Regions from separate parts of the Dactylosporangium sp. NPDC005555 genome, predicted to be linked through region 1. Evidence: riboswitches for the same ligand, from Rfam matches in the RefSeq annotation. Region 1 holds a riboswitch; each other region holds the start of a gene.
The links. A riboswitch is a leader RNA that binds a small molecule or an ion and turns the genes downstream of it on or off. The one in region 1 is predicted to bind cyclic di-AMP.
Positions count from the first base shown of each region.

Region 1 (2,194 bases):
ACGGCGGAGAACGTGTCCGGCATCCTGGGCGGCCGCCCGGTCGCGGGCAAGACCGGCAGCTCCGAGTACAACTCGACCGAGACGTTCGTCGGCTTCACCCCGCAGATCGCGGCGGCCGGCATCGCGGTGAACGCGGACAACCCGAACGACCACGTGGGCAGCGGCGTCGCCGGCTCGGTCAACGCCGCCGTCGCGCAGAGCATCGCGGCCGCGCTGCGCGGTCAGCCGGCCCAGGCGTTCCGGCCACCCAGCCGGGTGCGGGCGCTGGGCCGCTGACCGCGCCGCGTCAGGCGGAGTATCCGCGCAGGGCGACCCAGTGCGCGAGCTTGGCCGTCGTCAGCGTGTAGTACCCGACGCCCAGGGCGTCCGCGGGGTCGGCGATCTTCACCGTCGTGCCGCCGTTGCTGTACCCCACCACCGTGAGGTAGTGGCCGCCCGGGTACGAGTGCGAACCCCCCTTGTCGTCCACGGTGGAGCCGGCGATGTTGGCGACCACGGCGTAGCCGTTGGTGATCGCGTTGACGACGTCCGCCTGCATCTGGTCGATCTCCGCCTGGGTGGCCGACTGACCGGTGATGTAGTGCGACTTGTAGAAGGAGGTCTTCGTGTACGCGTTGAGCGACCGCGTGGTGTCGTCGGCGGAGTCGGTGCCGTTGACGGTCGTGCGCAGGCTCTGGGCGACCTCGGACTGGGACGGGTACATCTCTCGCGCGGTCAGTGCGATCCGGGTCGCCGCCGGGCCGCAGAAGTAGAAGTTCTCCTGCCAGGCGAACCGGTACGCGAGTTCCTTCGCCGCCGGGGCGGCCGGTGTGGTGGCGGCGGGCGGGGCGGGCTTGGACGGTGCCGCAGACGGCGCCGCACCGGCGCGGGTCTTCGACGGGGTGCCCGCGGCGTCGGGCGCCGCCTGCGTGCGCTGCCGGTCACGCGCGGTCTGGGCGACGCCGGATCGCGACGGATCCGCGGAGGTCAGCGACTGCGTGTCGGCCGCCGGTGCGGGGGCCGAGGCGTGCACGGCCACGCCGACGGCCACGGTCACCGCGAGGACCGCCGCGGCGGCCGCGATCGGCAGCACGCGGGAGCGCGACGGGACCGGGTTCTGGTGGTGCCTGGGTTTGTACAGGTAACTCACGGGTACCTCGACAGACATGCTGGATGACGGCTGCTGTTGCCGGTGCCGGACGTGATCCGGGCGCAGGCCGGTGCGGTGAGGGCCGGTGGCTACCGGGCCGGGCCGCGGGTCGAGGTGCCGCGACACGGGTGATGCCGGGTCAGTGGCTGCACGGAGTGCTCCTTCCGGTGCCGCCTACCGGGTTAGCTGACGGGTTCGGGCGGGAAGATCGCCCTACCTCGAGGCTCAGGCCCCGCGGATTCACCCCGGTGGTGCTTGGTTCCCCGGCTCGCGTGGACGCGACTCAGCGGATCCGCCGCGGTGTCATCCGAGGTGGGTGACGGTGGGCCGGGCGGATGCGAGGGACCCTACCGGGGCGGCGGGAAGGCACCGGATCCGCCACGCTCCGCGGCTACCGGGCGTGACGACGCCGTGGCGAACGGCCCGGGTGCAGACCGCGGGCGCACGGGCCGCCCGCCGGTCGGATGCGGCGTGCCCCGGTGCACCTCGCCGGCCGCGCCCCGGCTCGGTGCGGCACGCCCAGTGTCCGGTCGGCTGCTTCGCACGCCTGGCACGACCCCGGATCCGGAGTCACCCTAGGCTCGCCGGATGCTCCCGGGCGCCGACGATGACCAGCAGTTCAGCGGTGCGCACGTGCGCGGTCCACGCCACCTGCGCCGCTCCCGCCGCGGGAGGCACGCGGCCCGCTTCCGGCTGCGCGCACCCGTGCCGCCCGAGATCCGCCGGTACGCCGTGATCACCGCCGCGGTCACGGCGATCGGCCTGTCCCCGACGCTGTCGTCGTCGGCCGGACCCGGCCCCGTGCCGGTGAACAGTGCGGCGCTCGCCGTCGACGCCGGACGTTCGGCGGCCGACGGGCCCGCCTCACGCAGCCGCGCCCGGAAACCCGCCGACGGTGCGGGCACCGTCCCGCCGCCGGCGGCGAAGGCCACTCCGGCACCGACGAAGGCCGCCCCGGCACCGTCCGCCGCGCAACCGGCATCGCCGGCGGCACCGGCGGCGCCGTCGCCGACCGTGCACGCGCCGGTCGGCGGGCTGACCCAGGCCGAGATGAACAACGCCGTC
Region 1 covers NZ_JBEXDG010000003.1:16,200-18,393, forward strand. The annotation lists gene ABZS58_RS04360 (transglycosylase domain-containing protein) at 1-276, shown strand, start outside; gene ABZS58_RS04365 (C39 family peptidase) at 287-1,129, opposite strand; cyclic di-AMP (ydaO/yuaA leader) riboswitch at 1,286-1,428, opposite strand; gene ABZS58_RS04370 (hypothetical protein) at 1,718-2,194, shown strand, end outside.

Region 2 (2,194 bases), on a different contig from region 1:
GACCGCGACCGCCGCCGACCCGAAGGCGAAGGCCGCGTTGCAGGCGCTCGTCGCGACCCTCGGCAAGATGCTCACCCCGGAGGGCGTTGCCGACCCGGACTTCGAGAAGAAGCTGGACGCGGCGACGGCCGAAGCGTCCACGTACTGCCCTGGCCTCGACGCGGCGTAGGACAGCGTCGAGCTGCGGGGCGGCGGAACGGCGGGCGCCCCACCTCAACGGGGGAGAGGTGGGGCGCCGTCTGTGCCGATCGAGGGTCAGCCCGGGCGGCCGTAGCCGTAGAGGCTGTCGATGTCGATCGGGGCAACCTTCACGACGGTGCGGCTGTTGGGGGCGTGGATGATCTGGTTGTTGCCGATGTAGATGCCCACGTGGCCGAGGCCGTTGTAGAAGACGAGGTCGCCGGGGACCAGCTGGCTGCGGGAGATGTGGCGGACCTTGCCCCATTGCTGGGCGGCGTTGTGCGGCAGGGACACCCCGGCGGCTTTCCAGGCCATCATGGTCAGGCCGGAGCAGTCGAAGGTGTTCGGGCCGGCGGCGCCCCAGACGTACTTCTTGCCGAGCTGGGCCCAGGCGTAGTTGACGGCCTTGCCCGCGTTGCCGGAGACGGCCGGGGGCTTGCCCGGGTTCGTCGCCGGGGCCGTGGTCTTGGGTTTCGCGGCGGCTGCCGCGGCTGCCTCGGCCTTGGCCTGCAGGGTGTCGAGACGCTTGATGTCGCCCTCGATCTTCTTGCGGCGGGTGGCCAGCTCGGTCTTCTGCTGGCTTTGCGCGGCGAGGGTGTCGTTGAGGCGGCGCTGCTCGGCGTCGAAGGTGCCCTTGGCCGTGCTGTACGCGGCCAGGTCGCGCTGCTGGCTGCGGGAGATCTCCTGCAGCGTGCCGACGCGGCCGGTGAAGGCGTCCGTCGAGGTCGCGCCGAGCATGAGCGACAGGGTGCCGAGGTTGCCGCCGGTCTTGTAGGCGTTGACGGCGAACGCGGCGGCGTCGTGCTGGGCGGCGTCGAGGTCGGCCTGCAGCGGCACCAGGTCGGCCTGCAGCTTGGCGATGGCCGCCTGGGTGGCATCGAGGTCGCCGTTGACCTTGTTGTACTGCTCGACGACGAGCTCGACCTCGTTGTTGCCCTTGTCGATCTGGGCCTGGAGCTCTTCCGGGGTCGGGTCCGCGCGTGCGGCACTGGCGGGGGCGATGAGCGCCGCCACCGCAAGCGCGACGACCGCGGTGCGCATGGTCGTGCGTCCGTTGAACACGGGACAGTCCTTCTTCGCGGACCGCCTACCGGGTTAGCTGACGGATTCGGGCGAGAAGAAGGCGCGCCCTACCGCGCCCCGGTGTGGCGGGCGCGGATTCACCCCATGGGACAAACCCCGGATGGTTCCCCGGCTCATCGGCGAACGCCCGGACAGCAGGCGCGGCCGACGACTCGGCGGCGGCTGCCCGGGCCGCCCCGGCGGGGCGACGACGTCCGACAGCCAGCACAAACGTAACGGCGCGGAAGAGCAAAGGGGCTCGATCTAAGGCGGACTTAACGCAGACCCAAGGCGGCCCTGCGGACGACCCCTCGCAATTCGACACATTTGCAAATGCCGTACTGGTTCTGGCCCGTACGGGTTCCGCTGGAACCGCCCGAGGCAGGCGATCCTGCTCCTCGACGTGACGTTCGCCGACGGCACCCACCAGGTGCGTCGCCGGGCGTCACCCTGTCACGGCGGTGATGAGCAGCGTGACGTACAGGACGGACAGGACGACGGTCACGGGTCCATCCTCGCCGCCGGTGGTCACACCGGCGGGGTGTAGAGCGCCACGATCGAGGCGACGGCGGCGCGGTCGCCGTCGATGTCCGCGGCGTCCAGGTCCACGCCCTCGAAGAGGATCCCGCACCACGTGGTCGAGTCCGCGGTGACGGTCGCCGCGGGGTTCGCGATCGTGCCCGTCCGCACGTGTACGGCGCCGCCGTCGGTGACCGTGTGGAAGCTGTGCACCGGCGGGCCCGCCCGGCGTGCGTCGCGCCGGTCGTGCAGGTGAAGCACGACCGGCGGGACCGTCGCCCGGACCGGCGGCGCCATGGTCCGCATGGCGACGACGACCGCGTCGGGGGTCATGCCGCCCTTGGTGCCCGGGTCGGGGCCGGCGGAATACCAGCGGCCGAGCGACCCCAGGACCTGCTCCAGCCCGCGGCCCCACTCGGTGGCGACATACGCG
Region 2 covers NZ_JBEXDG010000008.1:103,346-105,539, forward strand. The annotation lists gene ABZS58_RS11760 (hypothetical protein) at 1-169, shown strand, start outside; gene ABZS58_RS11765 (NlpC/P60 family protein) at 256-1,242, opposite strand; cyclic di-AMP (ydaO/yuaA leader) riboswitch at 1,250-1,395, opposite strand; gene ABZS58_RS11770 (helix-turn-helix domain-containing protein) at 1,771-2,194, opposite strand, start outside.
Region 2: it holds a riboswitch for cyclic di-AMP, as region 1 does, so the genes downstream of both, ABZS58_RS11765 (NlpC/P60 family protein) here and ABZS58_RS04365 (C39 family peptidase) in region 1, are expected to answer to the same signal.

Region 3 (2,194 bases), on a different contig from region 1:
GCGACCTCATCCACCCCGACGATCTCGACCGCAGCAGGGCGGTCTTCGCCGGCCGCTCCGGATCCATCCGCGACCACGAGGTCCGCTGCGTGCGCGGCGACGGCGAGACGATCTGGATCTCCGCGACGATGTCGGTCGTCGGCGGGTCGCCGGCGTTCGCGATCACGCAGGTGCAGGACATCACCGGCCGCAAGGCGACCGAGGCCGACCTCGTGCGGCGGGCGTCCCGCGACCCGCTGACCGGCCTCGCCAACCGCGACGCCTTCGCCGGACCCCTCGCGGCCGCGGTCCGGCGGGCCCGCACCGAGCAGGTGATCAGCGCGCTGCTCTTCTGCGACCTCGACGACTTCAAGGTCGTCAACGACACCCTCGGCCACGACGCGGGCGACGCGGTCCTCGTCGCCGTCGCGCAGCGGCTGGTGTCGCTGGTTCGACCCACCGACACCGTCGCCCGGCTCGGCGGCGACGAGTTCGTGGTGCTCACCGGCAACGTCGCCGTCGCCGACCTCGGCGCGCTCGTCGACCGCCTGGAGCGCTCCGTCGCCGCACCCGTCACGCACCAGGGGCACATCATGCGGGTCCGGGTCAGCGTCGGCGTGGCCGTGATCGATGACACGGTCGAGGACGCGGGCGCCGCGCTGCGTGCCGCCGACCGGGCGATGTACCTGGTCAAGGGCGGCCGTCACGCCGGAGAGGTGACCGGCCGGGTGACAGCGTTCGGTGATCGTTCGGGTGCGCCGGGTGGATTGCCGTTGCTGCGGTTGGCCCGGCCAGAAGCGGCCCAGTAGGGTCGGGTGGTCTGCTCCGGTCGACCTGCACCCCATCGGGTGCTGCCGGGCGGGCGCCGTCGAGTCGCGAGACGTTCGCGAGCCGGGGACCCATGTAGTCCTCTGGGGTGTATCCGTGGCTGGGCCACGGTAGGGCGAAGCTTCCCGCCCGAACCCGTCAGCTAACCCGGTAGGCGGCCACGGAAGGAGTCTGCGTCGATGCTTGCCGCCCGCATGACCACGTAACGCCGCACCGCTGATTCCCCCCTTCCAGCGCGCCGTCCTCTTGGCGGCGTGCCGATGCTGCCTGCCACGAAGAGGAAATATCAGTAGTGAAGTCATTGCCACGCGAGTTCAATCCGCGACATCGCCGGCCGGCGTTCAACGCCCGGTTCGTCGCGAAGACCGGCGCCTTCTCGGTCGCTGTGCTGTCCGCCTCGATCCTGGCCGGCGTGCCGGCCGAGTCGCCGCCGTTCACCGGCCCCGCGTACGCCGAGCCGGGCGTCGTCGCCACGTCCTCGCCGCCGGCTTCCGGGTCCGCGTCGCCGTCGCCGTCTGCGTCTGCGTCCGGGTCCGCGCCGGCCGGAGGCCCGCTCGCCGCGGCGGTGCCGGTCGTGCCGCCGGTGCCGCCCGCACCGCCCGTCGTCCGGCCGGTCGCGGGCCTCGATCAGCGGCAGATGGACAACGCCGCGATCATCGTCAAGCAGGGCCGGGCGCAGGGCATGCCCGACCAGGCCCTCGTGGTGGCGATCGCGACCGCGATGCAGGAGAGCGACCTCTACAACGTCGCCAGCTCCGCCGTCCCGTCCAGCCTGCGGCTGCCGCACGAGGGCGTCTCGTCCGACCACGACTCGGTCGGGCTGTTCCAGCAGCGGGCCAGCCAGGGCTGGGGCACCGTGGCCGAGCTGATGAGTCCGGCACACTCCGCGATGCTCTTCTACGACGCGCTGTCCCGCGTGCAGGGGTGGCAGCGGATGAGCGTGACCGCGGCCGCGCAGGCGGTGCAGCGCTCGGCGTTCCCGGCTGCCTACCAGAAGCACGCGACCCGCGCGGCGCAGATCGTCGGCGCCCTCACCTGATGCCCGTGACCGCACCGTACCGGGCCGGCTCGGTGCGGTGCGGTGCGGTCACGGCAGGGTTCAGGCGGGGTGGCGGGTCGCCCAGCGGGCCAGGGCGACGAGTTCGGCGACCGCGGCCGGCTCCGGGATCGCCAGGTCGAGGACGAGCAGCGCCTGCGCCAGAAGATCCTCGGCCTGCCGGACGCACCACGTGCGGGCGCCGGCCCGCTCGATGACCTTCGCGGCGCGTTCGAGGTCGGCGTCGCTGAGACGGCTCTCGCGGCGCAGCAGGTCGTCGAGCTCGTCGGCGCCCGCGGCGAGGGCCGCGGCGACCGGCAGTGAGCGCCGGCGGCGGCGCAGGTCCGGGAA
Region 3 covers NZ_JBEXDG010000012.1:29,217-31,410, reverse strand. The annotation lists gene ABZS58_RS15965 (diguanylate cyclase) at 1-788, shown strand, start outside; cyclic di-AMP (ydaO/yuaA leader) riboswitch at 836-979, shown strand; gene ABZS58_RS15960 (hypothetical protein) at 1,100-1,846, shown strand; gene ABZS58_RS15955 (polyprenyl synthetase family protein) at 1,907-2,194, opposite strand, start outside.
Region 3: it holds a riboswitch for cyclic di-AMP, as region 1 does, so the genes downstream of both, ABZS58_RS15960 (hypothetical protein) here and ABZS58_RS04365 (C39 family peptidase) in region 1, are expected to answer to the same signal.